2 regions of the Virgibacillus salarius genome follow, and region 1 is predicted to be linked to the other one. Evidence: a T-box and tRNA genes for the amino acid it is inferred to sense, from the RefSeq annotation. Region 1 holds a T-box; the other holds one or more tRNA genes.
What was found. The T-box of region 1 lies ahead of ABDZ84_RS01980 (methionine--tRNA ligase). A T-box ahead of a tRNA ligase gene usually reads a tRNA of that ligase, here a tRNA-Met.

Region 1 (9,165 bases):
TGGGGGGCTTTTTCTAATTAGACGGCGTGATTTTTTGCTGAAGAATCTTTATGTAAAGCTACTATTAAAATCATGATAATGATACAAGCTGTACCAACCCATTGGTAAATGCCAAAGGGTTGTTTTAACCAGAAAACAGTTGTTAAAACAGCTGCTAGGGGTTCAATACTACCTATAAGACTCGTTTCTTTAGGTGACAGGCTCTGTAAACTTTCTATATAAAACCAAAATGCAATCATCGTTCCGAAAATGATAACGAAGACTATATATAAATATGCTTCTAGCGTTAAGCTGCTATTGTTCAGTTCCCAAGGTGGGTGGATAAAGCTTAATGCAGTACCTCCGATAATCATTGCCCAGCCAACAATGACAAGCGAATCGTATTGCTTTAGCAAAGGAATGGCATACAACGTATAAAATGCTAAAGCTATCCCAGATAAAACACCCCAAACGATTGCTAGTAACGGTACAGATAGTTGTGAGAATGAGCCATTGGTTAATAAGAAGAAGCATCCAACGAAAGCTAGCAAAATAGTTAACACATCTTTTTTTGTTAGAACAGATTGTCTGCTTAAAATGAGATAAAGAATAATCATTACTGGTGCTAAATATTGTAATAGTGTTGCTACCGCAGCATTGCCATGTTCAATCGAAGCCATATATGTGTACTGAACAGCAAGCATACCAAGTAACCCGAAAATAAGTAAATGAATAGCGATCCTTCTGTTTTTCCAAACAGTAATTATTTGGGAGCGGTCTTTTTCAAAAAATTGAACTGCTAATAGTAATAAACCAGCCAGTAGTAACCTGGTCGCAACAAGCCAATCTACATCAATAGAGAATTCTTGAAATAGCTTTTTTGCAACTGTGCCACCAATCCCCCAAAATGCTGCTCCCGTTATTACAAGAAACATTCCTTTCCCTCTATTCATGATGAATTCTCCACCTTTATGATAAAAATAGTGTTATCATATGGATAATAATAAGAGGAGAATTCTTGGAATAATACGTAAATCGAATCAAAAAGTATAATTATATTGAGGTTTTGCTATGCAAATAAAAAATTTTATCGTTGACCAAAATTTAAAAGAATTAACGGAACATCGCACGGTTGTATTACCGCTTGCATGTTACGAAACGATGATTACTAAAAACATACATGGCTTTATACCACTGCACTGGCATGATGAAATTCAATTTGTTCTCATTATAAAAGGAGAAGCAATCTTCCAAGTTAATGAAGAAAAAATAACTGTTCGAGAGGGCGAGGGACTGTTTATAAATAGTGGGTGTTTGCACATGGCAACAGATGAAAATGATTCGGGCTGTATTTATATTTGTTTAAATGTATCTCCACATTTTATTTTATCTCAAGAGCTTTATACAACCCATGTAAGTCCGTATACGCAAGCCACTAATTTGCCTTACCTTAACTTGGATACAGAGGAAGTTTGGGAGAAAAATATTTTAGCTGCTATTGTAAACATCAATCAACTGATACAACAAAAGCCCTCATGTTATGAAATCGATATTAGCATGCAGCTAACGATAATTTGGAAAAATTTAATCATAAATGGTTTTGATTTAGAGTACGAACAGGTAGAAAAGCTAAAGAGTCATCGAATGAAGCAAATGTTAAATTGGATACACACACATTATGCGGAAAAAATTCTTTTAGACGATATTGCACGTGCTGGTCAATTGAGTCGATCCGAATGTTGTAGATATTTCAAACGAATTTTAAAGAAAACACCATTGAATTATGTAACCGATTATCGAATTCAAAAAAGCTTAATTTTACTACAACAAATAGAATCCAATGTCACGGATGTTGCCTATGAAGTAGGCTTTAATAGCACAAGCTATTTCATTGCTCAGTTTCGCAGATCGATGAACATGACACCATTAGCATATAAAAAATATAAAAATAGCTATTAATGACCGCGAGTGTTGAAGAACATTGATATCTTGTGTGAACGGCACTATATACCTTTTAGCAAAAATGATTGATTATCATCTTAATCTAGTATCTGAAAATGTTAATACGTGGAGGTATTTGTTATGAAAATAGCAGCAATTTATGATATTCACGGTAATAACGTTGCATTAGAAGCTGTCTTAACTGAAGTGGCAAATGAAAAGGCTGAAAAAGTTATAGTTGGTGGGGACTTAGTCTGGGGACCGCAGCCTAGAGAAGTCATGGAAACTTTAATGAGATATAAGGATACATTTTTATTTATAATGGGTAATGCAGATAGAGAGGTAGCGCATCGATATAGCATAGAAGATGGCTGTCAGGATTTTGTAGCAGAAATAAATTACTGGTGTGCAGATCAATTAACAAGGGAGCACTTGAGTTTTTTGAAAGAATTGCCTGAGAGACAACGGATGGCTATTAACGGGTTAGGCGATGTATTGTTTGTACACGGTTCTCCAAGGAATGACGAAGAAGCAATAAGAGCTGATACCGATGAACGAGAAATTAATGAGATGGTAAAGGATACTGAAGCGAATATTATAGTATGCGGCCATACGCATATTCAGTTTGACAGATTAGTAGCTGGTAGGCGAATAGTCAATGCTGGTAGTGTTGGTCTACAGAGTAAAGCTAAGGGGGCTTGTTGGCTATTTATTCATGATGATGAAATAGAACATAAGGAAACGCAGTATGACATAGAAAAAGCTGTGAAGGAAATACTCCAAGGTACCTGTCCATATAAAGAAGATTTTGCTGAACATATACGAAACCCTCCAAATATTGGTCCATAATTCAATAAGTTATTACTTTTAATTCATCTAAAATACTCAAGATGTAACTTCTCCTTATTAAAATTACAGAGGCAGAAGAGAAAAAATTCTTAACACCACTATAGAAAATGGGGAGTTTAGAAGAGATGATTAAAAAATTATTAACCTAAAGATAATCCAGTTAAAATATTTTGAATTTATGGTAAAATGTATATTTTTATTTCAAAAAGGAGCAATAATTGATATGGCAAAAACTTCAGGCTGTTTTACCATCGTTTTTAATAAAAAGGGTTACATATTGTTAGTGAAGAGAAAGGATTATCCTGTCTGGGATTTACCTGGGGGAATGTTAGAAAAAGATGAACACTTAGAGAATTGTGCTATACGAGAAGCTAAAGAGGAAACGGGGTATATCATTTCGATTAAACGAAAAATAGGAGAATATTATCAACCTCAATTTGATGATTTACAACACATATTTTTAGGGGAATTGCTAGGTGGTACGCTAATTAAAAATGGTCCTGAAACAGATAAAGTGGATTGGTTTCATCCAAAAAAATTACCTATGTTTATGATTCCCAATAGAAGAAAGCAAATTAAAAATTTTCTTAGACATAAAAATACAGTAATAAAAGATTCAATAACCGTTTCTCGATTTAAAATTTCACTATTTAAAGTGTTTTTTAAGGTGTTTGGTTAAGTTTCTGCAATTCTTAAATAAGCATGTGGATGAACGTATTAATTTTACTATTAAAATAAATTGTTTTTATTGTAAGATGCTGAAGGATGTATAAAATATATTTTATTAAAAGAGTAATTGAAGTTTACATGCTAAATATGAGATTTGCATATATACAGTGGCCGTGAAATGCTGTTGGGTGGAATATTGAGGAGAGGTTAAATTGTACTGTTGATCAAAGTAGAAATATAATTTCCTATTGTGTTTATGAATATGAAATGTAATAATAAGTTAAATGTAAAAGCAATGATGAGAAGAGTAAATCATTTTTATTCCGTTACAGAGAGCTTCGTTGGCTGAAAAGAAGCATGGAATTATTTGATTGAATATGGTCTCTGAGCTGCATAGTTGAACGTTCTATTGAGCGTAAGGCTATGACGAGATTTGGCACTCGTTATAAATGTCAGGGTATAAGAACTTTATCGTTCCGTACTTATTGAGGCTAATCATGTGAGTGGTTAGCAAATTAAGGTGGTAACACGAGAATAATCTCGTCCTTAGACAGTTGTTTTGTCTTTGGACGAGGTTTTTTATTTTCAAGAGATGAAAATAGTAAGGGAGGAAATAAGATGAATGTATTTATCGGAGGAGCATGGCCTTATGCCAATGGTTCACTACATTTAGGCCACATATCTAGTTTATTATCAGGTGACGTTTTAGCCCGGTATTATAGAATGAAAGGAGAAAATGTTCTTTATGTATCAGGAAGTGATTGCAATGGAACTCCAATTACGATTAGAGCAAAGCAAGAAGATGTAACACCTAAGGAGATTGCTGATAGGTATCATAAAGAGTTTTGTGCGTGTTTTGAAAAGTTGGGTTTTACTTATGATTGCTATACAAGGACAGATAGTGCCCATCATCATAGAATTGTGCAAAATATATTTTTGCAGCTATTTGATAATGGAAAAATCTATAAAAAGGAAATTGAACAGGCGTATTGCAATAGGTGTGAACAATTTTTACCCGACCGGTTTGTCGAAGGAACTTGTCCACAATGTGGACAGGATGCTCGTGGTGACCAATGTGACCACTGCTCAAAAATATTAGAACCACTAGACCTTATAAATAAGAAATGTAAGATTTGTGGTGATTCTCCAACTACGAAACAGACAGAACATTTCTATTTTAAGTTAAGTGCATTCCAAAAAGAACTACAGCAGTACGTAACTAATGCGAAAGTGAAGAACTTATGGAGAGAAAATGCGATTCAATTATCGGAAAGATATTTAATGGAAGGATTGCCCAATCGAGGAGTTTCAAGAGATTTACCAATAGGTGTTCCAGTTCCAGTAAAGGGATATGAGGAGAAGAAGATTTATGTATGGATCGAAGCTGTTTCCGGATATTATGCAGCCAGTAAAAAAAGTTTATAAAATTTTATGTTGTATTTAACTTTAATTCTATTTATTCGATTAATTTTATCAATACAAATATTCAGAATAATGATTTATGATATAAGTAGTAGGAGAAAGGAGGGTTACATATGAAAAAAATAGCTGAATTTGTACTAGAAGGCGATGCGAAAAATGGTTCTTGCTAACTATTTTGGCAGAGAAAATGGGCACACCAAATTTATGTGGTGTGCTCATTTTATAAGGAGGACAAATGAGTTGAAGAATATATATCCAATGATCAAATCTAGTGTAGGTGTTTTTAAAGAAAAAAATACTAAAAGAATTCACTTTGTTTTTTATTCTACTTCTTGTCATAAAGTTTTTGAAATTGAGAATGAATGTATTTTGAAATCTATATTATTAATGGATGGGACTAAGCCACTTTTGGATATTTTTTTAAAGATTAATCTCAATTTTCAGCAATTTACATATAAAGAATTAGAGGAGTGTACAGAACTGTTATTAAAAGAAGGAATTATCGAAAATACCAATGATCCAATAAGAGAACAGTTTACTACTGAAGAATTAGAAAGATATTCAAGGCAAGTGGACTTATGGAGTGATTACTGTGATTTAAGTTCTCCTTGGGAATTACAAAAGAATATAAAGGAATCTACTGTAGCAATTATTGGAATTGGAGGCATAGGTAGTTGGATGGCTACTTCACTAGTAATGGCCGGAATTGGAAATATTAAATTAGTAGACTATGATCGAGTAGAGCGACATAATATAACAAGACAATTACTTTACACTACTGAAGATATAGGTAGAGAAAAAATAAAAGTTATGGAGATGAAGTTAAGAAGTATTAATCCAAACGTAAACATATTCCCTGCTCTTATGGAGATAGATGAAGGTACAGATTTGTCCCATATAGTAGAAAGTTGTGATTTGGTAATTAATTGTGCAGACAATCCAGATATTAATACTACAGCTCAATGGGTATCAAAGGTGTGTTTAAAGTATAAAGTACCCCATATAGTTGGGGGCGGTTATATAGGCCATTTGGGATTAATTGGTCCCACAATTATTCCAGGAAGAACTAAATGTTGGGATTGTTACCAAATTAATTATAAAAAAAGGAGGAAAGAAGGTAAATTATTAACTAATTTATTTCCAGATAGAAAGAGACATACTGGTGCAACAGCGTCCATTTCTTCTATAGTAGCCAATTTTCAAGTTTGGGATGCAATACGTCTTCTAGGAAGAATTGGGGATCCAAATATTATAAATAAAACTGGAGAAATAGATTTAAATAATTTATCCATACGTTGGAATAACTTAAGTGAAGATGATCTATGTGAGGTTTGTTCAGAGTACTATATATAAAAAATGGGAGGAAATTAAAATGGCAGATGGTATTATGGATTTTGATATTGTAGAAAGTAATCCAACGATCTATCAAATTTTGAGAGACTATCCTTTTGAGTTTTTGTATGACTTTCTTAAAAAAGGAATGAGTTACGAGAAAAATACGAAAATGGCAGAAAGATGGAGAAAATACAATAAAGAAATGGTAGAAATAATGAGAGTATTAAAAAGGGACTCAACAGATTGTGAAATAGAAGAATTTTCTAACCGTTGGACAGATTATTTGTTCTACCGAAATTTAGATATAAATCTTATTTCAATGTATGCTACACAACAAGACTTCCTTGAAAAACATGTTAGGTTTAAAGGCCTGCATAATTTAGATCATAGCTTAAAAAAAGGGAACCCTCCTGTATTAGTATCTTTGCATATGAATGCTTACCAAGCGATCGTTCCGTTACTTGCAGCCAAAGGTTATAGATTAAGTTATTTTATGGATAAACAAACTTTGAATGTATGGAATAGGATAGGTGAATCCTTTTTAGGTGAAGTAATGAATAAACTATCACCAATTGGATTACCACAAAACTCAGCAATTAAACAAGCTCTAAGAAATTTAAAAGAAGGTAAACCTTTGCTTATGTTTCCCGATTTCACTCTAGGAGATATGCCAAATGTTGAGACTAAATTCTTAGGATATGATGTTTTTGTACCCGTTGGACCAGCAAAGATTGCTACTTTACTTGAAAGTCCTATTATTCCAATCATATTAGAAAAAAGTAATAGATATCAATATACATTAAGAATTGAAGAACCACTTTTTGAACCAACAGATGTTAAAAATGTTGAGGAAATATCAATATCTATTTTTAAATGGATTGAGAAAGAAGTAAAACAGTGTCCGGAAAATTGGTGGTGTTGGTATATTTTCCGAGATAAGATACTTAAAACTAAGCAAGAGGTATGAGGCAAATAAAAGGGAAGTGACTATATGATAAAGATTTTGAAAAACATAGAGTTTGTGAAATTATTAATTGGTAGACTTTTCTCCAATGCAGGTGACAGCTTATATGCCATAGCTTCTATGTGGTTAGTACAAGAACTAACTCACTCTACTTTTTATACTGGCTTAGTTGGTTTTTTAACATTATTTCCTCAAGCTTTAACTTTTTTGATAGGGCCCTTGGTTGACAAACTAAATTTAAAAAAAATCCTTGTTTATACTCAATTATTTCAATCTATATTAATTTCAATTATCCCTATTGCTTATTATGGAGATTTTTTGAGCGTTACTCTAGTGCTAATTATCATGCCAGTTGTTTCATTTACAAATCAATTTTTTTACCCTACACAAAATGTAGTTTTACCATATATGGTATCGAAAGATAACTTAGTACATGCTAATTCATTGTTCACTTTTACTTATCAGGGTACGGATCTTACCTTAAAAGCAGTAGGGGGGGTCCTTATTGGAATGTTTGGTGCTATTTCTATTTACATAATAGATTCAATTGCATTTTTAATTACCGCATTATTACTGTTAACTATTAAAATTCCAGAGAGGTCAATTCAGAAATCTGCTAAAAGTAGTTTTAAAGTAGAAGTAAAACATTATTTTTTATTATTAAAAGAAGGCTTTGCTTTTGTTATAAAATCTGTATTAATATGGCTCTTTGTAATATCATCCTTAGGAAATCTGATTATCGGGATGGTATTTGCTATTTTACCTTCATTTGCTGATAGATTTTCTGGTCCAGAAACTTATGGATTTATTTTAGCTTCTATGTCTTCAGGACTATTAATAGGTGCTTTAGCTGCATCTTGGCTATCTAAATACCCAATGGGATTACTTACAGTTTTTTTGTTTTTTATTGGTGGCACTTCTTGGATTATATCTGGTTTCATAAAAGATAGTGTATTAGTAATTATATTATTTGGTATAGCTTGGGTTCCTATGGGGGCTACAAATATATTACTTTTTACTTTTATTCAAAGTAACGTTCCAGAGTTGATGATTGGAAGGGTGGTTTCTTTAATAACAAGTATAAGTATGTCTTTAATGCCCCTAGGAGCTTTTTTGGGAGGGATTATTGGTGAAATTCAAAGCAGTCAATTCGTTTATACTATTAGTGGAACAAGCCTACTAATAATATCTTTATATTGTTTATTTCATCCAACAATAAGAAAAATACCAAAGATAAGCAATATTCAGCCTGAAAGATATGGATTAAATAACGTATTAAAAGAGAATGGGTAGAGTATGATTATTATTTTAATATCTGAATCAATTTCATAATTGCTGTTTTTAAAAATGCATAGAGTTGTTCCTTGATGATTTTCAAGTTTTTTTAATAAAGATCAATTTTATTTATGCAGCTTTTAGCGTCTTATGTTTCATTTCTAGTCTAATCCGATCCGCGGCTAATCTCGAGGCATTATAAACAAGCGTCACTAAATGGAAGTGAAGCCTTGATTTTTTCCCGGTTCGGTGACGGACATTATTCAGTCCAAAGAATTCTTTCAAATAGGCATTAACACGTTCGACAGCGGTACGTTCTTTGTATAGTTCATCCCATTTTTTCGATCCCCTTGCGGGATTGGTGTACTTTCGGATATCTGTAGATTGTCTGATTTTAAAGGTCTTTTGACAAAGTGAGTCGTGTTACAATGGGCACGTTGCACATTCCTTCGGACGTGTATATTTCAATGTCTTGTATTTTGGATCGAAGCTGTCGTAGCGATAGGAATGCTCTAGGACACAAGTCGGTGCGAAGTACTCGTCATAACCAACCGTCTCTCCTTCGTTACGTCGGTTATATGGAATGACAGCTTGTAGATCCTGATCGATTAATTGTTGATAGATTGGTTCATAATCGTAACCGGCATCGAAAAGGCCAGCAGTAAATAAAGACGGAAGATCGCGATTAATTTTCTTTAATAAAGGGATGGCTGCCTTTCCATCATTGAGGC
Region 2 (9,165 bases), on a different contig from region 1:
AAGCAGGTGACCAATCAAATACCTTTTGTATATCTTTTCGTTTTCCAGGAAAACTAAAAATTGCAAAGCGATTACGACCAATACGTGCGTTTAAACTAATAGATAGATCAATTAATGCTTCTTTAACGGTTGGAAGCTTATCATGCATACTTGCACTCGTATCAACTAATACTAATACTTCCAGATCACACGTCTCCCCCATATCTTCTACTACTTCCATTATTTCTCCGCGCTTTTCCGGCTCAAGATCCTCTAGTGACTGATCCTGTCCTAAAATCTGCTGTAATTCTTTATTTACAAAACCCTGCAGTGTTTGGGTCATCGCTTGTTTAGTCACCGTTTGTACTGTCTGAGATAATGCTTGTTTATAGACAAGCTGGCTAACACCACCACCTGATAATGCAATGTCTTCAACTTCTTTTAAACCTTCGGGTTGTTCGCTCTGTTCATCCTCTAATATTCCAATTACATTTACAGTGATTCCTTGTTGATAAGCCAAAGAAGCTGTAGCCGAAGGATCTTCTCCTTTGTTTGAGCATCCATCTGTAATTAACAAGATTTGCTTCAGTGTACCTTTTCTCAACGTCATCTACCTCCCAACTATTAATACCATCTTCACCACTTTTTATGTGATCTATACATGGTCTAGTTAGGATGGAAGGTAAATACGTACTATATCCTTCACTGAGCTTGATCATGATAAATTGGTACAGAAGTCCATTTAGGTATATTCTTCATTACTTTAGCAACTACCACGGTCATATCATCCTCAATTTCTCCCGACCTAGTGCGAATAACTTCTTCTAAAACTAAATCAGCAATTTCCTGAGGATCGTCGGTCTTCATTTCTCTTATTTTTCGTTTTAACCATACATCCGTATTTTCCACGTGCTTTGGCCCATCAAAAATACCATCACTCATCATAATCAATAAATCTTCCGACATTAACTGTTCACTAACAATATCTACATCAAACTCCTGAATAATCCCCATAGGGAGATTACTAGCTTCCACTTTAATTAATTGATCTCCCCGTTTAATAAAGCTAGGTGTTGAGCCTATTTTTAAAAAGCGAACGAAAGCATTGTGTAAGTCAATTACCGCCAAATCGAGTGTAGCAAACATCTCATCTGTAGATCGTAGCGATAAAATTGAGTTGATCGATTTAATCGCTACTTTTTCTGGTATTCCAGTCTGTAAAATTTGTTGAAGCAACCTTAATGTCTCAACGCTCTCCTCCTGAGCCCTTAAACCATTGCCCATACCATCACTAATAGCCATAGCGTATTTCCCTGCACCAAGCTCTATGGTTGTATAACTATCTCCAGATACAAGCCCTCCACCTTTCGCAGCATTAGCAGCACCTGTCTCAACGACAAATTCTCTTGCTGAACCAAACGCTAAATAACTATACCCATTTGGAAATGGGGCAATTTCTTCCTGTTTCACAACAACAATCTCTTTCAAAATATCAGACAATACAGGGGCAATCAGTTTAGAACCTTCACCATGATATTCATAAAAGGTTAATGTCATTTCAATATCTACGTTTCCTTTATCTAAGCGATAAATTTCTAGCTTTTCCAGTTCAATCCCCATTTGCTTCAACGCATGTACAATCTGCATTTCTTGTTGTTCATGATGCTGCCGTTCCTTTAATATTTCCTTTGCGAAATCCTCCATCACCTCCGAAACTCCTTGCAATTGATCAGCTACAAGTTTTTTACTTTCTAATACTTGTTGTTTTAATTTTTGATTGGCTTCAAAGTAAGACATCTCCTCCTTCATTACATCAACAACTTTTTGAGGCTTCACACAATAATTTTCAAACTCACGTGCTGTTTTCCTGCTTGGTTTTCCGTTTTCCCCCATATCTTCTTTCATTTGTTCCATTAATGTATATGTTTTATCAAATTGTTTTTGCCAACACCTTTCCTTCATAAAGCAATTTTGACAGGTTTTCTCCGTTACTTGACTTAAAAAGTAATCGGTTTCTCTTCTTGACTCTTGATCATCTTCGCTCGGACCATCTGTGATGGTAAAGCTCTTAGACAAAGCTTGAAAAACATCTGAAAATTGTTCAACACGTTTAGCGGTTACATTTCGCACCTTTTGTAAATATTGTTCCTGTTCATTCGTATATTCTTCTGTTCCAGGTATGAACCTTGAAAGTTTTCTAAACCAGCTAGCAGGTGTAAGCAAGAAGATTAAAATAGCAATGGATGACTCGATGATCGATGGGACTAACTGGTTCGCATCGCCGTAGATTCCAATTAAAAACGTTCCAACAAATAGGCCAACAGCAACGCCTGGTTTCCTACCTTCTTTTAATAGTCCTCCTAAGAGACCTGAAAAAGCGAGTAAGCTCATTTGATAAAGGTTTGCTACATTTGCTAGAGACAAGATGAGTCCAGCAACCACGCCGACTGTTGAGCCAATCGCGGCCCCACCGACATATGCTAAAATGAGCACAAAATAGCGAGAGAATATCTGCTCGAAGGAAGCCCCATAAAACTCCCAGCCAATCGTACCAGTAAGTATAGAGGCAATGAGTATGATCATACATACGATCTCTTCATTCTTTAATGCGGGGTTATATCTTTTTGGTGATAATAATGGAATGCTCTGCATAAAAATTAATACTAATACGGTTCCTAATACTCCTTCTACGAAAACCAGCATCCAGTCATAAGCAGATAGCTGTTGACTAATGGAATACTGAAATAACCTTGTTGCTATCGTAGATAAAAATACAAATAACGGGATAAGCATCTGTTGATTCTTCGCCTGCTTAAATAAACCACCCATAAAGACAAAAACCAGTATGGCCAGAGCGATAAAGATACTATGATTTACAGAATAGCTTAAAGCACCCAATAGCACAGCAAGTATGGTTTTTAATGTTTTTTCCTTATGGACAAGCCAAATTGTAGCTAAAAAAGCAACTGCAAAAGGAGAGACAACGGATAGAATCACAGCTCGTCCCAATAAAAAACCGATCATATAAAAAAGCCATCCTCTTTCCAGCAATACCCCTTTCATCTTTGCATATAGCCGGTTTCGGAGCTTGTCCATTTGTTTTGATCTTTCTGCTCCCAATACTTTCGGTTCCATTCTTGAAATTGAATCCATCATAACTACCACTCCCTCTTTGTGCATATCATTAAATCACAATATGCCTTCTATTTTTGTCAAAACAAGAGAGCGTTTCATAAGAATCGTTCGACGACTTTCTATTCTTCAAACAGGTTTCAACACGAACACGCGTGTGGAAGGATTAAAACAGCACAAAAACGAATGCCAGTAGGTATTGAATCGTCCATTACTTTATCCAGCAAGTGAAGGCATTTTCACCTATTGCCTTATGTAAAAAGTTTTGGCGAATTCTGAACCTTTCTAACTAAACATCCTCTATTTATCGAAAAATAAAGCAGTTTTCGAGTTTTATTACATAGTTGGTGATATCGTTACGATATAGATTACGTAGGAAAATCGTGGTCAGACTGGAATTTAATTAAAGCATTGAGAAATGAATGGCCTATTATTTCTGGCTTGAAATAAAGTCTAACTGAATTTACTTGATAGATTAACGCACTTAATAATTATAGAAAAAACGATATTGCTTTAGTTACATATTACTTAATGAACCAAATAAAATCATTATAGCTAGAATAAAAACTACCGATATAGAGCTGATAAATAAACGTCTTTCCCTTACGATATTGAATACACCTTTATAAAAAGAATCTATCATTAAAATTAAAACAAAGACAACAGGATAAGCCATTATAAATGTTAATCCCTTATTCATCGTTGGACTGAAATCTAAATTATTTACACTCAACACAGCTACTAGGATAAAAACAAATAAAATAAGGGTTCCTATCATTAAAGTATGGAAGGGGTTGTTCCATATTCCTTTTTCAAATAGGGAAGGATACTTTTTAATAATTAAGCTTAAAATGACATATATTGTCATTGTTACAATCAAAGTTGCTATAACAAAAAACAAACTATTTATATAGTTATTTTCTACATCTAGCTTATAATCAATAGTTAGAAATAAGATAGGAAGAAAAGCAAGTACAATTAAAATTATTAGTCTATTCCTTATTTCTTTCTTCAACGTAGTGTTACCTCATTTCTCCGTTCAGTTTAATAATGGAAAGAGGCTGGGGCAAAACACAACTTCTTTACTCAAAACACGAATAATCATGTTATCAATAGGAGTATCATCGCCGCACCGTGAAGATATACGCTCTTTCCGTGGGCACGGCCTAAGCTAACTTGGTAAAGAAAAACACGTTACCAAGTGGATCTTCGGACTCGTGTTGTTCCCGCCGGAGTCTCGCTTATTTCAGGTGCTAAATGAATGATTCTAAACAAAAAACGAAAAGATAATTGACTTCGACTAAACATTGTTCGTTTTTTATTGTTTCTTCATTAGTTTTGTCTCAGCCTCATCCTTTCCTATATCGTACAATGCTTTTTCATTTTATCATAACGGAGATAGTTATTTGTAAAAAACCAAGCTTATTAAATATTAAAGTACCGTATTCTTTACTATTTGTATTCTCTATTGTGTAAGTCGATTTGGGCAGGGCTCTTAATTAAATTACTTATATTGCCTGTGATTCTTTCGATTTTCTTATAAGAAAGCTATTGACAGAGTCTTAAACCTGCTGTATTATATTTTCTGTTGGCTTATTTGGCGGTGTAGCTCAGCTGGCGAGAGCGTACGGTTCATACCCGTGAGGTCGGGGGTTCGATCCCCTCCGCCGCCATTATTTAGTAAAACCTGTTGCATAAGCAAAGCAGCAGGTTTTTTTGTTATATCGGTCTACCTTACACTATAAAATCAGAACAAAAGCGTAAGCGTCCGATTAGAAACGTAGCGACTGGAGCGAGTCAACAAAGATAAAGGAATCACGGTGAGCTTGCGAGCCGATGACGACTTAGATTAGGGCAATTCGTGAAGTCGCCCTCGTTTCTGGGCGCTGGAGCTGCTGCAACTCAACACGCCCATATGGATCCACATGGGCAAATTTTATATTTTCCGGTATTTTCCTAAACAATTAAAAAGAGAGGTTGGAACATAAAAGTTCCAACCTCTCTTTTTGTCGTATTTATATATAGAGCATTATTGTATAGACAGCAACTGCTATCCTCTCTTAGCACCTCGACCCCCGCGTTTGGATTCCGTGTGCTTCTTCAAAGAGGCAAGACGGTCCTCAGAATCCTTAAGGAAGCGATTCATTTTTGACTCAAAAGACTCCGTCCGTTCACGGTTATCTCGCTGACGTTTTGGTTTATCTATTGCTTTTTTTATAGACAAGCCAATCTTCCCGTCCTTCTCGACATTAATAACTTTCACCTTCACTTCATCTCCAACAGAAAGGTGATCGTTAATGTCTTTCACATAGTTGTCAGCAACCTCACTAATGTGAACAAGCCCAGTAGTACCTTGTTCAAGCTCTACAAAGGCCCCGAAATTAGTGATACCAGTTACCTTTCCTTGCAGCTTGCTGCCTACTTCAATTGACATAAAAAAAATGCTCCTCCTTAGAATTTTTAAGAAACTAATATATGGTCACAATGATGCACCATTAGCTTACTACTATATTATAGCCAAGCAGACAAAAGTGTGTCAATATGATGGCTTCTCATCGGGAAGTTTGAAAATTAATTCGCCCTCTTTAGAGAAGAAATAATTTGTTCTAGCAATTTGCAATACATAATCCTCATCATTTAAAAGCTCTACTTCCTCTTGCAAATTGGCTTCTTGCTTTTCTAAGCTTGTCAATTCCTTTTGTAAGGCTTGATATTCTTCCGTCTTTTCTGCATGAAGTACACGTTGTTTAAAATGGTACGTCGCCATGGTCCCTATTGCTATTACTGCAATCAGAGAAAATAACACAAGCCGGCGAATTAGCCGCTTCTTCTTCCGTCTCTGCCTTTCTATGTAAGCATCATATTGCTGCATATAATTAGAATCTAATCTCGTTACTGTTTGTTTGTCTGAAGCCAAAGCTCGTTACCTCCTCTTAAACCTAACATACTTCACTACTTTTATACATATATTCTTCATTTTACTATAAAATCCTGCTATTTTAAAAAGAAATAATTGAACTTTTTTAGGCAATAGTCCGTATATAGCTTGAATTATCCACTTAATTGGCGTAATGATTACAGTTAAAATAAAAAGAAGAATCGTACCAACAACTTTACATAGCCAAACAATAAAGGTATATATAAGTTTCACGATCCACGTAATTGGAGATATGATAAGAGCTTGTACTATATTTTCAAAAAATCGATAAACTGCCGCAATAATACGAATGATCTGCTCCAGTACTTTTCTATATACGTTTGCAGCAGCAACCTGATAAAAGGCAAACCCCAATAAACAAGCAGCAAATATATAGAACCTTAGTTCACCACCATTTACCCGGAATAAAACATAAAATAATAGCATTGTCTGCATTAACCAAAAGCAAATTTCCATAACATAAGTCAGGATTCTTCTATTTTTCCAATATGGTGTAAATCGACGAAATGTATCCTGAATTAAACCAAGATAAAATCCGCCTGTAATCATAGTAATCATTGTGAGGAATTGCGTACTTAAGCTCATTTAAATAACTTGCTAAAGAACCCTTTAGCTTTCTCCTGCTGCTCATCTACATAGGAAAGCTCATATATTTTTCCTTTTATGGTTACTAACCCTTCATTTACATCAAGGTTTTTTAGATGTAAATTTTGCCCGCGGACAATCAGATAACCCATAACTGTCTCCAATAGAAACTCCTCGTTATCAAAGCTATCTACTTCTTTGACACCTGTTATTTCTAAATTTTTTCGATTATTAACTTTTACAGAATGATCCGTTTGCACACGTGTTATATTTTCCTTATTCTCATAATAATTCATCGTAATAGCCCTCCTTATCATTATTACTTTATGAAAGGAGGGACAAGTATAGAACTGTGTAACCTAATTATTTAATTTCTCTTCTTTTAAAACGGTATACAATGTTTCTGCTTCTTCTTTTCTAACAGTTTCTTTCAAATTATTGATCTTAATCGTTACAAGTTTCTGACCAAATTTAATGGTAAGCTCATCTCCAGCTGTAACTGTTGATGATGCCTTTGCTTGGTTACCGTTAATCGTAATTCTTCCTTGGTCCGCTACTTCTTTAGCTAATGTTCGCCGTTTGATTAATCGAGAAACCTTTAAGAATTTATCTAATCTCATTGAATTTTACTCCCCTTCTTTCGCCTTGTCCCATAATGCATCCATTTCTTCTAAAGTTGCATGCTGAATATCGATTTGTCTTTTCTCTAATTGTTGCTCAATATAGGAAAAGCGAGATTGAAATTTTGCATTTGTACGATTTAGCGCTACCTCTGGATTAATTTTATAGTACCTAGATAGGTTCGCAAGTACAAATAGAATATCTCCAAACTCTTTTTCCATTTCTACATTTTCATTCTTTTGCACCGCTTCTTTAAATTCGTTTAACTCCTCATCAAGTTTAGCCCAAATATCTACCGAGTTTTCCCAATCAAACCCTATCTTCGCGGCTTTCTTTTGGAGTTGATAAGCCTTCGCCAGTGACGGAAGTTGTTTTGCTACACCATCCAATATAGATTTACGCACATTCCCTTTCTCTTCCTGCTTCAGCTCGTCCCAATTTTTGTACACTTCATCTACTGTATCTACCGTAGCATCCTTAAACACATGAGGATGTCGATGTATCATTTTATTCGTAATCGATCGAATAACGTCATCTACTGTAAAATAGCCATCATCTTCACCAATTTGACTATGGAGCATGACTTGGAGTAACACATCTCCAAGCTCCTCAACAATTCCTTCATCATCCGCTTGATCAATAGCATCCAGTAGCTCATAGACCTCTTCAATGGCATACTCACGTAATGTTTCATGTGTCTGTTCTTTATCCCACGGACAACCTTCCGGGCTACGCAATATTCGAATAACCTTACGTAGTTGTTCAAAGCTATGATGAAGAACATTATCCGGTGCTGGCGGAATATAAATACTTGTTAAATTACTTATATCCATTGCATGATCCAGTTCCTCTAAAGAAATAGTTTTTTTGGCTTCATCTTTACTGCCGGCAGCTTCAACAATTGTAATAGGATAATCAGCTGGTAAGTCTTCTAGTAATGTTAGTTTAACATCGGAAGCAATAAAACGATCATACACCTGACAGAAAATAAGGTGATTTCGATAATTCAATTGATCTCGTTCAAATGATGTACCATCTATGAACTGAAAACCTTCAATTGGATCGATTTGCAGTGCAGTAAATAGATCATCCAAATAGCTATGTCCGCCTACAATTTCAACCTCTACTTCCTGTTGTTGGAGTAATAATTGAACCGTCTTTTCTGCAAGCATTGGATGTCCAGGAACTGTATAGATAACATTCTGCTTCGCTGCTTTCTGTAAAAGAAGGCTTACAATACTTGAATAAACATTATCAAATTGACTTTCCGCTTCATAAATACTATCAAAAGAAAGAAAACGTACGCCTTCTTCTTGCAAAGCTTTGACAGCTGGATGGTCTAAAGTCCGTGTATAGACCGCTTCTTTCGCATGTGATAGCTTTTTATATATACCAAATGAAAGCTGCTCCAGATCGCCCGCTCCCAATCCTATAATTTCAATTTTATTCATATTATTTCCTCCTGCTTTGTAGTTTCATCAAGAACGTACGAAACGGTAGCATTCGTAGTTCCTGCTCAGAAAATGCTCGTAACTTTATTAAACAATAGCCATATAGAGCTGCCCCCATAATTGAGATAAAAACGACATATACCAACAAGCCGATACGAGATATATTTAGCCAAGGCAGGATAATAAAATGACCACATAAGACAAACAATGCCATCGCACTAATAGCTACAAATAGCGGACGCCACTGAAGAAATTTCAAAAGGTTTAAATGGGGAAGCTTCCTTCTTAGCTCTCGTAATACAATCATACATAACACAAGTAAGGAGATAATCGTTGCCACCGCACTACCTGTTATTCCCAGCCAAGGGATCAGCACTTGATTAGCTATCCATTTGACAAAAAAAGCTATAAGAATAAACCCAGCAATGCGCTTTATAAAGCCAAGACCTTGCAAAACCG

Region 2: it encodes a tRNA-Met, which carries the amino acid that the T-box ahead of ABDZ84_RS01980 (methionine--tRNA ligase) is inferred to sense. The anticodon was not compared.

Annotation. Positions count from the first base shown of each region.
Region 1 covers NZ_BAAACY010000010.1:16,540-25,704, forward strand. Annotated here, with positions in the region: gene ABDZ84_RS01960 (DMT family transporter) at 18-932, opposite strand; gene ABDZ84_RS01965 (AraC family transcriptional regulator) at 1,051-1,938, shown strand; gene ABDZ84_RS01970 (metallophosphoesterase family protein) at 2,062-2,769, shown strand; gene ABDZ84_RS01975 (NUDIX hydrolase) at 2,993-3,448, shown strand; T-box leader at 3,725-3,989, shown strand; partial or broken gene ABDZ84_RS01980 (methionine--tRNA ligase) at 3,976-4,851, shown strand; gene ABDZ84_RS01985 (HesA/MoeB/ThiF family protein) at 5,101-6,213, shown strand; gene ABDZ84_RS01990 (lysophospholipid acyltransferase family protein) at 6,233-7,162, shown strand; gene ABDZ84_RS01995 (MFS transporter) at 7,187-8,452, shown strand; partial or broken gene ABDZ84_RS02000 (transposase) at 8,564-9,165, opposite strand, start outside.
Region 2 covers NZ_BAAACY010000050.1:1,324-10,488, reverse strand. Annotated here, with positions in the region: gene ABDZ84_RS07155 (VWA domain-containing protein) at 1-583, opposite strand, end outside; gene spoIIE (stage II sporulation protein E) at 682-3,135, opposite strand; gene ABDZ84_RS07145 (hypothetical protein) at 3,629-4,126, opposite strand; tRNA gene ABDZ84_RS07140 (tRNA-Met) at 4,711-4,784, shown strand; gene ABDZ84_RS07135 (S1 domain-containing RNA-binding protein) at 5,162-5,545, opposite strand; gene ABDZ84_RS07130 (FtsB family cell division protein) at 5,648-5,983, opposite strand; gene yabQ (spore cortex biosynthesis protein YabQ) at 6,035-6,634, opposite strand; gene yabP (sporulation protein YabP) at 6,631-6,930, opposite strand; gene ABDZ84_RS07115 (RNA-binding S4 domain-containing protein) at 6,994-7,254, opposite strand; gene yabN (bifunctional methyltransferase/pyrophosphohydrolase YabN) at 7,261-8,706, opposite strand; gene ABDZ84_RS07105 (putative polysaccharide biosynthesis protein) at 8,708-9,165, opposite strand, start outside.